DNA from 3 places in the Actinomadura sp. 3N407 genome. Region 1 is predicted to be linked to each of the others. Evidence: riboswitches for the same ligand, from Rfam matches in the RefSeq annotation. Region 1 holds a riboswitch; each other region holds the start of a gene.
What was found. A riboswitch is a leader RNA that binds a small molecule or an ion and turns the genes downstream of it on or off. The one in region 1 is predicted to bind cyclic di-AMP.

Region 1 (5,912 bases):
GACAGCCACAACAGGTATTCGAGGGCGTCCGGGGTCAGGTCGGAGATGTTGCGCACCGACAGCTCGTGCTGCATCGACACGAACGTGGCCGGGTCGCGGGTGAGGTTCAGCGCGTGCACGTCCGCGCGGGCCTCGATCTGCCGGCTGACGAGGTTCTGGACGGGGGCGCCGATCTGCGTCCCGGCCGTGATGAGCGCGAGGACGAGCGCGATGGACCGCGGATCCGCGGCCCCGGCCCCGGCGCCGCGGCCGCCCGGGCGGTGTCCGGGCGGCGCGGTGGAGGCGGCGGGAGCGGCGGCGACCCCCGCGCGGCGCAGGAGGCGCGGAGAGGTCATCAGGAGGTGCAGCACGCACATGGACCCGGCGACGCCGAGCGCGCCGACCAGCGTGCCCCAGAGGACGTCGTTGCGCTTGGCGTGGCCGAGTTCGTGCCCGACGATCGACTCGATCCGCGCGGGCGGCGACTTCAGCAGCGTGTCGTACAGGACGATGCGGCGCGTGGAGCCGAACCCGGACACGTAGGCGTTGAGCGCCGTCGTCCTGCGGGACGCGTCGGCGACGAGGACGTCCTCGACGGGCACGCCGTCCCGTTCGGCCATCGCCAGCAGGTCGCTGCGCAGGCGCCCCTGCTCCAGCGAGTGGAACTTGTTGAAGACGGGCTCGACGGCGATCGGGTAGATGAACGAGACCAGGACGACGAGGAGGAATCCGCCGGCGGCGGCGCCCGTCCACCAGTAGCGCGGGAAGCGGCGCACGACCGCGTACAGGAGCAGCAGGGCGACCGTGTAGATGACCCAGGTGACGCCGAGGGACTTGAGCTGGTCCACCAGCCACGCGGGCCAGCTCTGCGTCGACAGCCCGTACCGGCGCAGCACCGACTCGCTCCAGATGTCGAACGGGAGCCCGGCGACGCGCAGCAGCGTCGTCAGCGCGACGGCGCCGAGGACGACTCTCACAGACCAGTGCCGCAGGCGCTTCGGGGGGTGCTGGGGGTCGTCCTCCTTCGAACGGGGAGGCCGGCGGCGGAGGGGGGCGGTGACCCAGCCGATGAACCGTGCGCCCAGCGGTGTGAGACCCAGCGCGAGGATCAGCCCCAGGCCGACGAGGAGGCCGGCGTAGGCGGGCGGGTTGATGGCCGAGTCGAACGCCCGGGAGCGGGCGATCTCGGCGGGGGAGAAGTCCAGCGCCGGATCGGCCTCCACATGGCCGCCCGGAACCCGATCGGGGAGCGGGCTCCACGGCGTGCTCAGGGCGAGGACGGTGCCGAGCGCGGCGAACAGCGCGGCGGCGGCGACGGCGGCGGCGATCCGGGGCCGCCGCATGCGGGCGGCGTCACCGTCCTGGCGGGCGCCGGGCTCGCCGCGCCTCTCGTCCGCCTCGGCCTCGCTCATGTGAGTTCCCTCTTCAGGTAGTCGCGCCACAGGGCGGTGAAGCGGTCCCGGGTGAGTCCCAGCACGTCGCTCAGCGCTGCGGCCTCCGGGACGCGCCCGGCGGCCCGGTAGAGCCGCACGAGCGTCGCCTCACCGTACCGGTCGGCGACCATCCGGCAGGCGAGCCAGGCCTCCTGGTAGGACTGGGAGAGGCGCGCGGACCCGCCGGAGAACGCGGCCGCGGCGGGCAGCGCGGACGGGACGCGTCCCGCGGCCACCTCGCGGCGCAGCTCGCCGGCCGCGGACCGGACGCCGATCTCCGTCCGGAGGTAGCCGACGTAGTCCGCGAAGCCCTCGATCAGCCACAGCGGGGTCGCGCGGTCGCGGGCGCCGCCGGTGGCGACATGGGTCAGCTCGTGGGTCAGCACCACGTCGCGTCCGAGGTCGTTGAGGCGGCCGAAGGTGGCGGGGGAGACGACGACGCGGTCCTCGCCGCGGCCGTCGCCGGCGGACGGCGTGACGGTGGCGAGGGCGGCGATGTCGCCGAGGCTCTGCCCCGGACCGGCGAGGGCGGAGGCGAGGCCCGCGTCGGCGGGAACGAGCGCGACGACCCGCCGCGCCCATCCCTTGCCGACGACGCCGGTGACGACCGGGACGGCCGCGTCCAGGCGTTCCGCGATCTCTTCCAGGCGGAGGGCCCCGGTGGCCGCGGTGTCGCCGATGACGAGGCTCGCGCGGCCCTTGACCACCGTCAGGGGGCCGCCGTCCCAGATGGCGGCGTCGTCCGCGAATCCATGCGACGACCCGTCGCCGACGATCGTCCAGATGCCGGAGCGAGGGGCGAGCGTCAGGTAGCGGGTGCGGACGACGTCACCCCGGTCGAAGCCCCGCAACCTGGAGCGCACTTCCACGCGGACGACCGCGACACCCTTCTCGTCGTCCGTCGCCTGGGTGACGACTGCGCGTTCCTCCCAGCCGGCCAGCGGGAGCTCGCGGAGATTGCCGTACAAGCGGGACTGGGCGTCCTGGAACGCGGCGGGCGCGGAGGCCACCGTCGCGAGGAAGGCCGTCCGGTCTCCGTCCTGCACCGCCCGCGCGCGGTTGGCGAGGACGGTGACGGCGTCCGCGGGCCGGAACGTTCCGGCGGCTTTGGTCGCGCGGGCGGGCGGCGTCCCGTCGTCGCCGGACCGCGTGCCGAGGAGTCCCGCGCCGGTGCCCAGCAGCACGGCGGCCCCGCCCGCGCCCAGGGCGAGTGCCCTGCGGCGCGTGACGGGGCCGCCGTGTCCGGCCTGACCGGGACCGTCCTCCATGCGCGTGATCCTATGCAGCCGGGGGAGGGGGAAGGGACGTCAGGACTTGTACTCGGGGTAGCCGTAGCCGACGACGGAGCCGGTCGAGCGCTGCCTGACCCGGACGGCGTTGTCGGTGTTGCCCTCGACCGCCTCGATGGTGCCGTCGTCGATCTTCTTGGTCACCATGCCGACGTGGACGATGTCGTCGATGTCCTTGCCGCCGTTCCAGGCGTAGAAGACGATCGCGCCCGGCTTCGGCTCGGTGCCCCAGCGGCCCTGGTCCCGGAACCATTTGGCGTGGGCGATGGTCCAGGCGTCGCTGCCGATCTGCTCGGTGAACCCGAGCTGGTCGCCCACCCACGAGATGAACATGTCGCACCAGGCGGCGTCGTCGTACGCCTGGACGGAGCCGCCGTCGCGCGCGACGGTCTCGTCGGCACGGGAGTTCTCCACGTACCACTGGTTGAACTTGGTCGCGCCGCTGCCGTCCTCCGCGATGCCCACCTGCGACCTGGCGAGCTCGATGGCCTCGTCGGCGGTGGGCCGCGAGTCCTCGGACGGCTGCTTCGGGGCGTCGGACTCCGGCTCGTCCCTTTCGGGACGCTCGGCTTCCTTGCCGCCGTCCGCGGGCTCGTCCCGGTTCTCGTCCTTGGAATCGGACCTGTCCTTGGACGAGGACTTGGAGCCGGACTTGGACTTGCCCGCGTCGTCGCCGGCGGCCGGACCGGCCGCGGTGGCGTGGGTGGGAGCGGAGGCGAACGGCAGGACCGACGCCTGTGCGGTGGCCGCGGCGGTGCCGAGAACGGCGGCGCCGACGATCACGCCGCCGGTCGTCCGCCACGTGAGGGCGAGAGTGCCGGGTTTGCGGTGCTTGCCCGGTGACTTCTTGCGATGCGCGCCTGGCATGGGGGATCTCCTGACTTCCATGCCGCCTACCGGGTTAGCTGACGGGTTCGGGCGTGGAAGCCGCCCTACGGCCCGCTGGGCGGGCCGATTCACCCCGAAGGACACAGTGGGTCCCCGGCTCCGCGTTCTCCGCGCGTCTGGGCGCGGTGAACCACGGACTCGGCGGTGGCGGCCCGGGGGCGGGCACGCCGGTTCGGATGGGGGGCTCCGCCGGGCGAGGGCGCCCGCACGGAGTGAAGGGGGAAAGCGGGCGTGGCCGCACGAGGGCGGCCACGCCCAGGTAACGCTGCGGTTTTCACTCCTTCGTCTTCCAGACGCCTACCGGGTTAGCTGACGGGTTCGGGCGTGGAAGTGGCCCTACGGCGGGCTCTCACCGTTCGGCGGGGAGAGACGCACCGATTCACCCCGGGTGCCGGAATGCCCGTCCAGGGACGGTCCCTGGACTCCGGCGGATGTGGGTCCCCGGTTCCGCGCGTCGGCGGATTCGGCGCTGCCGCTGCGATCCTGGGGGCGTGATGGGGCCCGTGCGCGGGACCTGTCTCCCGCGTGCGAAAGAGCGGCGCCTGATGTTGTGCGTGCGGACGGCGGCCCGTTTGCGGGGACCGTCCTGGGCCTGACCCGTGGAATCCGCCGTGGCAGCGCTCTCAGCGCCATGCACGCTGCGGGCGTGCGCACGGTGGGGCCGGGGCCGGCCGGGTCTGCTGGAGACCGTTTGCGGCACCCGTCGGGTGCCGGAGGCGGCGCGTGGATCGTGCCGCCGGGGGGAGCGGCACGTGGCTCGCGCCGCCGTCACGCGGCAGCTGGATGTGCCGCGTGGGGCCGTGGCGCCTGGTGAGCGCCTCGGGACCACGGCGTCTGGAGGGCGCCGTGAGTGGTGACAACGTACCAAAGCCCCAACAGATGGCAAACCCCCCCAAAATCAACAACGGACCAGGTCAAGCCCGGTCCGTTGTCGAAAGAGCTCCGTCACGCCCGTCGCGGGCGCTCCGGGGCGGGGCGTCAGGGGCGCCCGGCGCCGTAGTAGTTGTTCAGATAGTAGCCGGAGGTGATGGTCACGACCTCCACGTTCTTCCCGGTGCGCGGGGCGTGGATCATCTTGCCGCCGCCCACGTACATGCCCATGTGCCCGAGGCCGCTGAAGAACACCAGGTCGCCGGGCTGCAGGTTGCTCTTGGACACCCGCTTGGTGGCGGCGTACTGGGAGTGGGTGGTGCGGGTGATGCTCACGCCCGCCGCCGCCCACGCCTTCATGGTCAGGCCGGAGCAGTCGTAGGAGTTCGGGCCTTCGGCGCCGTACTGGTACGGCTTGCCGAGCTGGGCGTAGGCGAAGTTGAGCGCGGTGCGGGCCGAGCCGCTGGCCGGGCCGTTGTAGGTGCCGCCGACGCTGCCCGAGCCGCCCGACGAGGTTCCGCCGCCGAGCCGCCGCAGCAGGGCCTTCTGCTTGGCGACCTCCTTGTCGAGCTTCTTCTTCTGCTCCCGCAGCTCCTTGGTCTTGGCCTGCACGTCCTCGTAGGAGGCCTTGGCCTGCGCCTCCTCGCGGCGGAGCCGCTGGGCGGTCGCCAGGAACTGGGTCAGCTGGGAGCTGCGCTCCTGCGACAGGTGCGAGAAGACGGCCGCCTGGTCCAGGATCGCCTGCGGGTCGTTGGTGCCGACGAAGCCGGTGACGTTGTTCGTGTCGCCGTTCTTGTAGGCGGCGGCCGCCATCTGGGCGATCTTGGAGCGCTGCTCCTCGAAGGCCGCCTGCTCCTCCTTGCTCGACTTGCTCGCGATCGTGTACTTCTTCTTGGCGATCTTGAGCTTCTCGTTGAGCTGGTTGAACTTCTCGACCTTCTGGCCCATTTCCTCGGCGAGCTTGTCGAGTTTCTTCTGGACCTGTGCTCTGGTCGGCTGAGGGTCGGCGTGCGCCACCACCGGAGGAGACGCGAGGGAGACCGTCAGCGTGAGGCACGCGACGGCCGCCAGGCGACGGGAGGCGCCTCTCTTGGCCGAACCTCCTCGCCGGTCGCGCTCATGCGCTGCTTCCCCGATGAGATCATTGGCCACGGTCGGTTTCGCCCCTCTCGTCCACGACGTCAGCGGATGACATTAGCGATACGCAACAACCGTCACAACCGGTTCATCACTCTTTAGTCGCCTTCAATCGAAATGATGCGCTATCCGTGTCGGTAAGATCACGGAGCGCGAGGCGTGCCTCATGGCGGCCTTGAGACCGCGGCCTGACGGCGGCCCGACCGCGGCCGCCGCGCAGCCGGGCTAGGAACGGCCGAGGCGGCGCAGCAGCAGCGTGGACGGGCAGGGCCGGGCGTTGGCGCGCCGCGCCGCGTCGGCCACCTCACGGTCGGAC
Region 2 (5,912 bases), on a different contig from region 1:
TCGGCGTCCTCGGGGATCCGGTTCAGCGGGTTGAGCACGTCCCCGGCCATGTGGACGCGGCCGGCGCGCATCTCCAGCCGCGTCACCGTGTTGCCCGGGCACAGCTCGTTCAGCGGCCGCTGATGGAAGCCGAGGCCGGTGACGTCCAGGATGCGGCGGCCGAGAGTCCTGCGCGGGCGGCCGCCGCCCCAGTAGACCCGTCCGTTCCGCTCCACGAGCCGCGCGCGCAGCTCGGGCCGGCTGCCGGGGGCGTACTCGGCGGCGGCGAGCGCCCCCGCGTGGTCTCCCTCACGGGCCAGGTAGGCGGCGATCGCGGGCAGCGGATTGGCCTCCTCGAACGCCCGGGGATCCAGCTCGGCCACGTAGCCGGCCGCCAGGTCGAGGAACCGCGCCTGGTAGTCCCGGTCGCGGCCGCGCAGCTCCCGCATGTAGAGCAGCAGGTCGTGGTTGATGAACTTGACGTCCTTGGCCCGCCGCAGGTCGTGGGCCCCGCGCAGTGCGAACAGCTCGTCGATGCGCCGGTGGATCTCCAGCCGGTCGGCGAAGTTGGCCAGCTCGGCGCGCCTGTTGGAGATGGACGGCGCCGTCGCCGGCTCCCGCACCAGCCAGTTGTAGACCCGGTGCGGGATCAGCGCGGTCCGGCCGGCCGCCAGGTACGCCTCGGCGGTGAACAGCAGGTCCTCGTAGTAGAGCTCCTCGACGAACCGCAGCCCCTGGTCCTCCAGGAAACCCCGCCGGTAGGCCTTGTTGGTCGACAGGGTGTCGTAGAGGAGGTCGGGATTCTCGCTCAGCGACCCGTACACGGCCCTGCGCTCGTAGAGCCAGGGATACCAGGGGCGGACGCGTGCCTGCGCGTCCTCCGGCCGGTCCAGGAAGACCCGGTCGCACCGGCCGGACACGATGTCGGCGCCGGTGTCCTCGGCCGCGCCGAGGAGGTTGAGGCAGGCGTGCCGGTCCAGGAGGTCGTCGCTGTCGAGGAACATCACGTACCGGCCGGTGGAGGCCTCGATGCCGGCGTTGCGCGGGCGGCCGCAGCCACCGGAGTTCGACGGGAGGTGGACGGCCCTGACCCGCCCCGGGTGCGCGGCGGCGAGCCGGTCGGCGATCTCCGCGGTGCCGTCGGTGCTCGCGTCGTCGACGATGACCGTCTCGACGGCCCCCAGCGACTGCCCCAGCGACGACGCGGCGGCCCGTGGCAGCCTCCGCGCGTCGTTGTAGGCGATCACCACTACACTCACATCAGGGCGCATGGGCTTCCCCTCCACGGCTTGGAGTTCCGGGGGACGCCCCAGGCCTCCGGCAGTGGCGTCCGATCCGGCCTTCTGCTCTCAGTTGCTCCCTTCCATGCGCCGGTCGGACGCGCGTGCAGGGTTCCTTTCCAGGAACGCCGCGCTAAGGTCCAAGGGCGATCAAAGCCTGTCAACGGTTGGTATTACCCGCCTTCGGCGGAGACATGGGGGCAGATCGCCCGGGAACGCCAGAAGGCGCCCGGCGGGTATGCCGGGCGCCTTCCGATCAGGGACCGCGCTGGTGCGCCGATCGTGGACCGCGGGCTGGATCAGGCCGCGTAGTCGGGGTAGCCGTACCCCACGACCAAGGACTTGTCGCGGACCTTCTTCTGCACCGCGTTGTTGGTGTTGCCCTCGATGGTGCTGATGGTGCCGTCACCGTTGTCCTTGACGACGATGCCGACGTGGTCGATGGCACTGATGCTGGAACCCCTGTCCCAGTCGAAGAACACGACCGAGCCGGGCTTGGCCTTCTTGCCCCAGCGGTCGGTGTCCTCGAACCAGGAGGCGTGCTGGACGGTGTAGGCGTCCCAGCCCATGTTCTTGACGCCGGTCTGGGCGCCGAGCCATGAGACGAACATGTTGCACCACTGCGCGCCGTTGTAGGCGTCGACGGAGAACCCGCCGTCACGCTGGGCCGTGGCCTTGGCGTGGGGGGTCGACACGTACCACTCGTGGAACTTGGTCTGGCCGTCCTGGCCTTCGCGGATGCCGACCTGCTCCTCGGCCAGTTCGAGCACCTCGGAGGCCTCCACCGCACGCGGCGGCACCTTGTAGCCCGCCTCCACGTAGTCGGAGGCCGAGACGGCCTCGGACTCGCTCGAGACGGTGCCCTTCTCGGCGGAGGCGGCCGCCGCCGCCTGGGCCGGGGTCTCGGCGACCGCGTCACCGGTGAGCGGGTTGAAGACCGCGAGCCCGACGGCTCCGGCGAGCACCGCGCTGACGGCGACGCTGACGGCCTTGTCCTCGGCCGTGAAGCTGTTCAGCGTGGCCGTGATGTTGTTCAGGGAAAGTCGATTGAAACGACCGGTCATGCAGGGAATCTCCTTGTCTCCCATGACGCCTACCGGGTTAGCTGACGGATTCGGGCATGGAAGTAGCCCTACGGCGCGACTCTCGGACGCGCCGATTCACCCCTGGAACCTGGGTCCCCGGCTCCGTTCCGGTCGAGTGGACCGGGACGGACTCGGCCTCGCACCGCGGACGCGGTGCTGGATTTTCGGATTGATCTCAGCGACTGATCTCGGTGAGGGGGCGCGCGTCTGTGGCGCGCATCGCGTGCGGATACCGCTCCGCGATCCTCGGCCGTACATGGAACGGCCGGTGGCAACGCATGGGGCGCGCTGCGGGATTCGGATAGAAGGTACCAACCTTCTCAAGGAAAGCAAATCACCGACAAAACTCCGTCTTGCCTGCTCAAAGGCCCTCCAAGACACCACCAACAGCGTCAGGGCCCGATGTCTTCCCGATCACCCGGCGACCGGCTCGCATCCCCCTTCCGCAGGGGGCTGCCGCCCACCAGGCAGAAGGTAAAGAACCCGCGGACGGCGACGGCCGGCACATGGCGTTCCGCCACATGCCGGCCGTCCGCGCCCCGCTCAGGTGAGGCCTAAGTCACACGGCGAGGTCTTCGCAGGTCAAACATGGTTCTCGTCACTCCACGCGCAGCGCGAAGAGGGTGGTGTCGTCCGCCGCCCGGTCATGCTCCATCCGCGCCAGCACCTCCTCCAGCACCAGCCCCGGCCGCGTCGAGCAGTCCCGCAGGATGGCGGTGAGCCGGGAGATCCGCTCGTCGAGGTCCGCGTCCCTGCGCTCCACGAGGCCGTCGGTGTACAGGAAGAGCATGTCGCCGCGGAGGAGCCGGGTGGTGATCGTCGTGTACTCCCAGCCCACCATCGCGCCGAGCATCGGGTCGCGGACGACCTCCAGCGGCGCCGCCCGCCCGTCCCGGATCAGGATCGGCGGCGGATGACCCGCGCACGTCCACTCCACGACGCGGCGCGCCGGATCGAAATGAGCCACGACGGCGGTACCCGTCGCCGGCGGGTCCATGGTCGCGACCAGCTCGTTCAGCCAGCCCACCAGCCGTCCCGCCGGCTCCCCCGTGCAGGCGAGGCCCAGCAGCCCGTTGCGGCTGCGCGCCATCGCCGCGGCCGCGGGCAGGCCGTGCCCGGCCGCGTCTCCGATGGCCACCAGCGCCCGCCCGTCGGCCAGCACGCGGGTCGCGAACCAGTCCCCGCCGATGCGGGCGGTGCTCTCCGCCGCCAGGCTGCGGATCGAGGTGACCAGGCCCGGCAGCCGCTCCACCTCGTCCTCGTCCGGCAGGATCGCTCTGCGCAGCGTCACCGCCACCCGCCGCTCCTGCGCCATCCGCTCCTGCTGCTTCAGCATCTGCCGCCGGGTCTCGGCCAGCGCCCGCTCCACCCCGCGCCGCCGCGTGATGTCCTGCGAGACGATGTTGATCGAGACCGGCAGCCCCGACTCGGCCAGCACCGGCTCGGCGAAGATCCACAGATGCCTCGGCGCCCCGTCCTGGGCGATCACGCGGTGCTCGGCCTCCACCGGCTCGCGCCGCGAGAACATCGTCTGCACGGCCTCCTCGACCAGCGGGAGATCGTCCTCCGCCACGACCTTGGGAAGATCGTGCGGCATCGGCGGCACCTCGTCGGGGACGAGCCCGTAGTTGGCGAGCATCTGCGGCGTCCAGTCCGCCTCCCCGGTCGCCAGGTCCCACTCGCCGAACCCGATCAGGGCGAGCCGCTCGACCCGCTCCAGCCGCCGCGCCGTCCGGTCCTCGGCGTAGTGGTACCGCCAGGTCACGCAGATGCCGGTCGGCACCGGAACACACCGCACGCTCATCCGGGACGAGCGGGACAGGCCGCGCTGGGCAGTGGAGTAAAAGAAAGAGGAACGTTCCAAGCGACTGCCGGACTCCAGCACCTCCACGTAGTCGTCGAAGAGCCCGCTCAGCACCGCACCCGGATCCGTCCGCAGCAGCCGCAGCCCCGTCAGCTCCTCCCTGCCGCGCCCGAACATGTCATGCGCCACACCGTTGAGATCCGCGAAGAGGAAGTCCGCCACGTTGCCGTCCGCCCCCCGGACCGGGACCAGATGGGCCGACGAGTCGAGCGCCGCGTCCAGCACCGCCCGCGCCATCGGATCGTCCGGCATCCCTTCGAGGAGCTCCGCGTCTCCCGCGGTGTCCTCGGCCGTCACCCGGCGCAGGACGTCCTCGGCCTCCGACAGCACGGCCTGGCGCTCCGCCGTCCCGCCCTCGGCGCGGGGCGCGCGGCGTCCGGCCGCCACGGCCCCCACCGGCCCGGCACCGCCGTCCTTCACCAGCAGGGACGCCGCCTCGGACAGGTCCATGTCCAGGTCCCGCGCGAGCCAGATCAGATGCTGCAGGGCCTCCCCCGTCGGAACACCGAGCCGCCGGGCCAGCACGACCCGGGCCTCGGACAGCACCGCGCGGTCGTGCGCGGCGCCCCGCAGATCGTCCACGTCCGCGACGTGGACCCCGGGCTGCCCGAAGGTGCCCTCCGCTTCCGCCAACCCTGACCCCCGTTCGGCGTCACATGCCCTGGGAGAAAAAAGCTACATACGTCAGCGAAGGACTATTCGCCCAGAACCGGGTAAACAGTCCAGATCTTTGCCCGGGTTTTCCGTTGCCCCCCGTCCCCCACCGCTTCGGGTGACCCTCCACGGGGACAACCGTTCCCCGCCCTGTGACCCACGTCACCCCGCCCGGTAGACCTGCCCCGTCAACGCCGTGATCCGCGCCGCCGCCGTCCCGAACGACGTCCCCGCCGGATGCAGCGTCAGCACCACCACGATCTTCTGCTCCCCACCAGCCCCGTCGTATGCAGCACCGGCCGCCCGAGCCCGAGGTCCGGCCGCCACACCGCCGGCTGCGCCCCACGGCACCGCCCCGCCGGAGCGTCCCCGAACCCCGACCACCCCTGCTTCACGGCCCACGGCCTCTCCAGCGCCTCCGGGATCCCGAACGTCTGATCGAACCCGTCCGTCCCGCACGGCGTCGACTTCCGCAACTGCTCCAGCACGAACTCCCGGTGCGCCTCCGGCGCCTCCTCCAGCAGATACCGGTACGTCCGCACCACGTCCCGCGCACTGAGCGCCGTATACCCCCAGAACCCGGGCTTGTCCGCGGGCGGCGGCGCCGTCTCCCGCAACCCCACCCTCGGCACCATCCGCTCGATGATCTCTTTCCGCCCGCCCCGCCGCCACAACTCGGTCGCCGCCCCGTCGTCGCTCGACCTCAACATGCCCGTCATCAACGCCCGGTCATCGGCAGAAACCCGGTGCTCCCGCATGTGGTCCAGCGCCATCAGGATCTTCACCAGCGAAGCCGACCGGAACGTCTGCCGCGGCCGCCGCTCCACCACCACGCGCCCGGCCGCCCGATCGAACACCACGAACGACGCCCGAACCCCCTCCGGCACCCGCACAACGGCCCGGGAACCCTTCGACGCCGACCGCCCGGCCTCAGGACTCCCGCTCACCGACCGAGCCCCTCCCCCGGCCCCGCACCCGCACACCAGCCCCAGGCAGACAAGCCCCGCCACCCTCGCCCGCAAAGACACCATCAGGCCTGCCCAACAGAGA
Region 3 (5,912 bases), on a different contig from region 1:
AGCCCGTTCACGCTCACAGGCTGGACGCGGATGGATTTCTCGGTTCCGTAGGTCCACCGGACACGGCCGTCGGCGGTGTCCAGCGCGTAGAGATTGCCGTCGGCGCAGATGGCGTACAGGGTGGTGCCGGACAGGCAATAGGCCGTCGCCTGGCCGCGGGGATCGTCCTTCAGCCGCGTCAGCCCGCGCGACCAGATCTGCCGTCCGGTCGCGCTGTCCAGGGCGAGCACGACGCCATCGCGTCCTTCGACGTAGAAGCGCCCGCCGCCCACCTGGCTGCCCCAGCCGCCGACGTTCCGTCTCCGCCAGGCGGACGCGCCGTCGGCGGCGCGTATCGCGTGCAACGTCCCGAACCGGTCGCAGGCGAAGACCATGCCGTCGCCGGTGATCTGGTAGTCGCCGTAGTCCAGCGGATACGTCCAGCGGGTCTTCCCGGTCCGCGCGTCCAGGCCGACCAGGGCCTCGGACGACAGCGCCAGCACGAGGCCGTCCGCCGCGGAGAGCCCGGACCGGGCGGCCGCCCGGGACGTCCAGCGGCGCCCCCCGCCGGTCGCGTCCAGCGCGGTGATCTCCTCGCGGCCGAAGACGACCACCGGGCCGGTGGCCGCCAGGTCCCCGCTCGGGAGCCTGTCGAAGTCGACCTCATGCCTCCACAGCTCCTCGCCCGTCCTGGAACGGACCGCGCTGATCTCCCTGCTCTCGTTCAGGGTCAGATACGTCACGTCGCCTCCGCCCACCGCGGAGGAGCCTCCGTCGCGCTTCCACAGCACCTTGCCCGTGCGCGAATCCAGCGCGTGGACGATTCCGGTGCCGTCGTCCCCGTTCTTCTCGCTCCCGTTCGCCAGCAGCACCCCACCGGCGGTGGCGAGGCTCAGGAAATCCTCGCTCACCCGGCGCGTCCACCTCGAACGTCCCTCGGGCGGCGGTCCCTCCGGCGCGCCGGCGCGCCGCGCCCCGGGCGGTCGCGAGCCGTCGCTCCGGTCGCGGGTCCTCCGCCACGCGAACGTCCCGAGAGCGCCCGCCGTCAGGACGCCCGCGCCCACCCCGGCCAGGATCGTCCGGCGGGTGACGTCCTCCGCCGGGGGCGCCGTGCCCTGGACGGCACCGTCCGGATCCTCCGTCGGCGCCTGCCCGGCCGCGGAGTCCCGGTCCGCCGCGTCGCCGGCCGGGGGCCGCGTCAGCGTCTCGGCCTCGGCGGTGCGGCGGTCGATCTCCTCCGCGATCCCCGGCGGCAGCCACCGGGCCCCCAGCAGGGACGGCTCGTCCCGACCCGGCGGTCCCAGCAGTTCCAGCACGGCGGCGGCGGACGGACGCAGCCCGGGGTCGACGTGCAGGCACGCCCCGATCAGCGCGAGCAGCCAGGGTTCGGTGATCGCGTCCAGGTCCGCGTGCGCCGTCATCGCCCGCAGGTCACGCGACCGCGCCGGCCCGGACCCGAACGGCTCCGCCCCGGTCGCCGCGTACGCCAGCATCGCGCCCAGGGAGAACACGTCGGCCGCCGGCCCGACCTTCTCCCCGCGGACCTGCTCGGGCGCCATGAACCCGGGCGTGCCGATGGGCGCGCCCACGCGGGTGATGGCCGTCGCGTCCTCCGGCCGGGCGATGCCGAAGTCGATCACCCGGGGCCCGCCGGCGGTCAGCATCACGTTGCCCGGCTTCAGGTCGCGGTGCACCACGCCGGTGCGGTGGATGTCCGCGAGCGCCTCGGCCAGCCCGGCCGCCAGCGGCCGGACGGCGTCCGGCGGCAGCGGGCCGAACCGGCCGACGGCCTCGCGCAGCGACAGCCCCGGCAGGTAGGCGGTGACCAGCCACGGCGCGGCCGCGTCCGGGTCGGCGTCCAGCACCGGCGCGGTGAACACCCCCGACACCCGGCGGGCGGCGTCCACCTCGCGGCGGAACCGGGCCGCGTATCTGGGCTCCCCCGCCATCGACCGCCTGATGACCTTGACGGCGATCGGCCGGCCGGCCCCCGACCGTCCCAGGTAGACGACCCCCATCCCGCCCGCGCCGAGCCTGCCGAGCAGCCGGTACGGACCCACCCGGTGCGGATCACCACGCCGAAGCGGCTCCACCGCCGTCCTCCTCCTGCCGCCGGACTCACCGTCGACCATCGTCCGGGATCGCGTACCGGGACCGGTCCCGGCGTGACGGAAGTGTAATCACGGCGTGAGTTCCAGCGATCACGGTGGGCCAGACGGACGCGCGGCGAGGACCGGCCGCGTGATCCGGCCGCGCCCGCTGCACATCAGCGCCTTCGAGCGCGTCAGCGAGACCAGCGGCCCCGGCTCCCGTGCCGTCCTGTGGTTGCGGAGCCCCGGCCGCCCCGGCGCCGCACCCGCGGGGCACGGCTTCCGAGTCACGGTGGACGAGACGTTCGCGCACATCGCCGCCCTGGGCGACCGGATCGAGGGCGTGACGGTCAGAGGCGACGAGCCGCTCCGGCAGCGCCGCGCCGTCCTCCGGCTGCTGGCCCGCGTCCGGGAGGAGACCTCCCTGTCGGTCATCCTGCTCACCGGTTACGGCTGGGACGAGATCGTGCGGATGCCGGGCGCCACGGCACTGCGCGACCGGGTCGACGTACTCCTGGCGGGCCGCCCCCCGGAGCACGGAGCGCACGGGTCACCCGCACGCACCATGCACCTGTTCACCGCCCGCTACTCGGCCGCCGACCTCGATGCCGTCTAGCCGCCACCGCGCGCAGGTCTCGGTCGATGACGTCCCTCTCACCGTCCGACCTGCGGCATTGCTGATTTTGTGGGTGTTTGCATTCTCTTGAGCCTTTGGTAGGTTCTGTCCGAATTCGGCGCCCGCCATGCGCCGTGGCCATCGACCAGTGCGTCCGTCTCATCCTCAGCCCGCGGCTCGGGATGAAGGCGGCGACGCCGAGTCCGCGATCGCGCGGAGCCGGGGAACCAGCGCGAGTGACGTCCAGGCCGGCCGGCCTGTGCCGCCTCGCAGGGGTGAATCGACGCCTTCTCGCCATGTTCGGGAAGGGTCGTAGGGCGACTTCCACGTCCGAATCCGTCAGCTAACCCGGTAGGCGACATGGAAGGAGCAGATGCCGTGACAGGCAGGCACGTCAAGAAGAACGGATACCCCCCACCCGTATTGGGCGTCGTCCTCGCCGGTGCCCTTGTCGGCTCCCTCGCCCTCATGCCGGGGGGCGGAGACTCCGAGAACCCCGGCAGGCCCGCCTCCGCGAAGGTCTCGGCGGACCGCGGCGAACGACCGGATTCCCGACGAGCCGAGGACGCGCCGAGCGAGCCGCCGGCCGACTGCGAGCCCTCGGAGGCCACGGACCACGGGTACCCCAACGGCCGGATCCCGGTCGACGAGCTCTGCCCGCTGCCACAGCGGGACGAGTTCCTGCGAGCCGACGCCGCGGTGGCGTTCTACAAGCTCAACGCGGCCTACCAGGAGCGCTTCGGCCACGAGATGTGCGTGCGGAGCTCCTATCGCAGCTACGAGAAGCAGCAGGAGCTGTACGAGACCATGCCGGCGGGCATGGCCGCGCGACCGGGCAACAGCAAGCACGGGAACGGCATCGCCCTCGACTTGTGCGACGGCGTCCAGGACGCCGATTCACCCCAGTTCGAGTGGATGGAAGACAACTCCGAGAAGTACGGCTGGATCCACCCGGCCTGGGCCTACAGCAACCCGTACGAACCGTGGCACTGGGAGTTCGACGGCGGCCAGGACGACTAGCGACCCGCACGGCGGCTGGGCCCGAGCAGACGGCTCGGGCCCGCGGCGGCGGCCGGTGGGCTCGTGTCCTCGCCACCGGAGTCGACGGCCAGGTCGGCGAACGGCAGCGGGCAGCCCTGTTCCCCGGCGCATGCGACCAGATCGTCGCACCCGGCGTCCAGGGCTTGGCGCAACGTGCCCGCGATGGTGCGCAGATCGACGATTCTGGATTCGACCTCGGCGAGTTTGGCGCTCACCCGCGTCCGCAACCCGGAATCGGCGCGGCGGTGCCGGTGCGTCCCGGCGTCCAGCAGTTCGGCGACCTCCTCCAGGGTGAACCCGAGCCGCTGCGCGGTCTTGATCACCCGCAGCAGCGTCACCGCCTCGGCCGGATACACCCGGTGCCCACCCGCCGTCCGCTCGGGCTCGGCGAGCAGGCCCCGGCGCTCGTAGTACCGGAGCGTCTGGAGATTCACCCCGGCCGCCGCCGCGACCTGCCCGCTGCGCAACCCGCCGGCGACGGCGGGCCCGGTCACGCCCGGCTCCCCTGGCCCGCCAGCTCCGCCGCGCGGGCGGCCAGGGCGTCCAGCACCTCGACGTGCGGGCCGGCGACGCTCACCTCCAGGGTCAGCGCGCCGCCGGCCGCCGTCAGGGCGAAGGTGAAGAACGAGCAGCAGCCGGTCTCGCGCACCGCCAGCCCGGCCGCCCGGGCGGCCACATCCGGCTCGGAACGCAACACCAGCTCGACGCGTCCCGGCCCCGCACGCCGCACCTCGGTCACCGCCTCGCCGAACAGCGCGTCGAACTCGGCCTCCCTCAACGGCCGCTCGGCCGTCGGCAGGGTGCACGCCCGCGGCGCCCACCCCGCATCGCCCGGCCCGGACCGTACCTGTTCCAGTTCCATACCTCGAAGGTAAGCCTGTACCCCGGTACCGGATGCAACCCCCCATCGAATGTGGGTACCGGCGGCCGGTCAATGGGCGGCCGTCTACTCGGCGGGCAGGGGGCAGTACAGGTCGATGCCGTTGCCGTCGGGGTCGAGGACGGTGGCGTACCGCATCCCCCAGAAGGCGTCCCACGGTTCCTGGACGCCGGTGTGGCCGGCGCCGGTGAGTTCGGCGTACTTGGCGTCGACGGCGGCCGGGTCGCCGAACTGGAAGGCCAGGAAGTTGCGCGGGTCGCCGGAGGGGCGGCTCCATCCGCCGGTCTGGGCGGAGCTGCGGAACTTCTCGGTGTCCAGCATCAGGTGGAGCCCGCTCGGCAGGTCGCAGCCGGCGTGGTCCGGGTAGGCCTCGTCGACGGTGAACGCCAGCCCGAGCCGGGCGTAGAAGTCCATCGAGGCCTGGATGTCGGACACCACGATGTCGATGGTGTTGAGGGTCGGGTTCATGGCCCGCTCCTTCCGATCGTGAAACGGATGTTGCTCTCCACCTCCAAGACGAACGGGAGAGGGCCCGATCGGACATCGGCGCCCGCGAGTTTCCGACCGGTGTCCATGTGCACCCACCGGCGGAAGATCTGGTAACGACCGTCCCCAGATCTTGGCGCGAAGTGCCTCCGCCGATGGCGGCCGCTTGGAATGATCTCTCTGATCGATCAGGTGCGAACGTATCTCTTGGGGGCTCTCGGTCATGGAAGCGCTGAGGCGCGGTGATCCCGCCCGGGTCGGCCCGTACCGGCTCGAAGGACGGCTGGGCGAGGGCGGCATGGGCCAGGTGTTCCTGGGCATCTCACCCGGCGGACGGCAGGTGGCGGTCAAGCTGATCCGCGGCGAGCACGCGGCCGACCCGCACTTCCGCGCCCGGTTCGCCCGGGAAGTCGACGCCGCGCGAAGAGTGGGTGGATTTCACACCGCGCAGGTGGTCGACGCCGACGCGGAAGCCGAGGCGCCGTGGATGGCGACCGCGTTCGTGCCGGGCCCGTCGCTGCGGGACCGCATCGCGGGCGACGGCCCCCTCGACCCCGGCGCGGTACGGCGGCTGGGCGCGGCGCTCGCCGAGGGCCTGGCCGCCATCCACGCCTGCGGGCTCGTCCACCGCGACCTGAAGCCCGGCAACGTCATCATGTCCCCCGACGGGCCCCGCATCATCGACTTCGGCATCGCCCGCGCCGCCGACGCCGACCCGCTGACCGTGGACGGCGCGGTCATCGGCACCTACACGTTCATGGCACCCGAACAGGTGCGGGGCGAACGCACGGGTCCCCCCGCCGACGTCTTCGCGCTCGGC

Region 2: it holds a riboswitch for cyclic di-AMP, as region 1 does, so the genes downstream of both, ACTWPP_RS38350 (CHAP domain-containing protein) here and ACTWPP_RS18250 (CHAP domain-containing protein) in region 1, are expected to answer to the same signal.
Region 3: it holds a riboswitch for cyclic di-AMP, as region 1 does, so the genes downstream of both, ACTWPP_RS36160 (M15 family metallopeptidase) here and ACTWPP_RS18250 (CHAP domain-containing protein) in region 1, are expected to answer to the same signal.

Annotation. Positions count from the first base shown of each region.
Region 1 is NZ_JBQQBP010000006.1:385,193-391,104, reverse strand. Features, by position in the region: gene ACTWPP_RS18260 (M48 family metallopeptidase) at 1-1,391, opposite strand, end outside; gene ACTWPP_RS18255 (hypothetical protein) at 1,388-2,680, opposite strand; gene ACTWPP_RS18250 (CHAP domain-containing protein) at 2,720-3,568, opposite strand; cyclic di-AMP (ydaO/yuaA leader) riboswitch at 3,577-3,722, opposite strand; cyclic di-AMP (ydaO/yuaA leader) riboswitch at 3,869-4,068, opposite strand; gene ACTWPP_RS18245 (NlpC/P60 family protein) at 4,568-5,476, opposite strand; gene ACTWPP_RS18240 (NYN domain-containing protein) at 5,822-5,912, opposite strand, start outside.
Region 2 is NZ_JBQQBP010000022.1:110,512-116,423, forward strand. Features, by position in the region: gene ACTWPP_RS38345 (bifunctional glycosyltransferase/CDP-glycerol:glycerophosphate glycerophosphotransferase) at 1-1,250, opposite strand, end outside; gene ACTWPP_RS38350 (CHAP domain-containing protein) at 1,559-2,323, opposite strand; cyclic di-AMP (ydaO/yuaA leader) riboswitch at 2,336-2,491, opposite strand; gene ACTWPP_RS38355 (PP2C family protein-serine/threonine phosphatase) at 2,943-4,841, opposite strand; gene ACTWPP_RS38360 (hypothetical protein) at 5,108-5,809, opposite strand.
Region 3 is NZ_JBQQBP010000019.1:98,054-103,965, reverse strand. Features, by position in the region: gene ACTWPP_RS36170 (protein kinase domain-containing protein) at 1-2,072, opposite strand, end outside; gene ACTWPP_RS36165 (4Fe-4S cluster-binding domain-containing protein) at 2,221-2,685, shown strand; cyclic di-AMP (ydaO/yuaA leader) riboswitch at 2,871-3,057, shown strand; gene ACTWPP_RS36160 (M15 family metallopeptidase) at 3,064-3,705, shown strand; gene ACTWPP_RS36155 (MerR family transcriptional regulator) at 3,702-4,220, opposite strand; gene ACTWPP_RS36150 (hypothetical protein) at 4,217-4,588, opposite strand; gene ACTWPP_RS36145 (VOC family protein) at 4,673-5,074, opposite strand; gene ACTWPP_RS36140 (WD40 repeat domain-containing serine/threonine protein kinase) at 5,316-5,912, shown strand, end outside.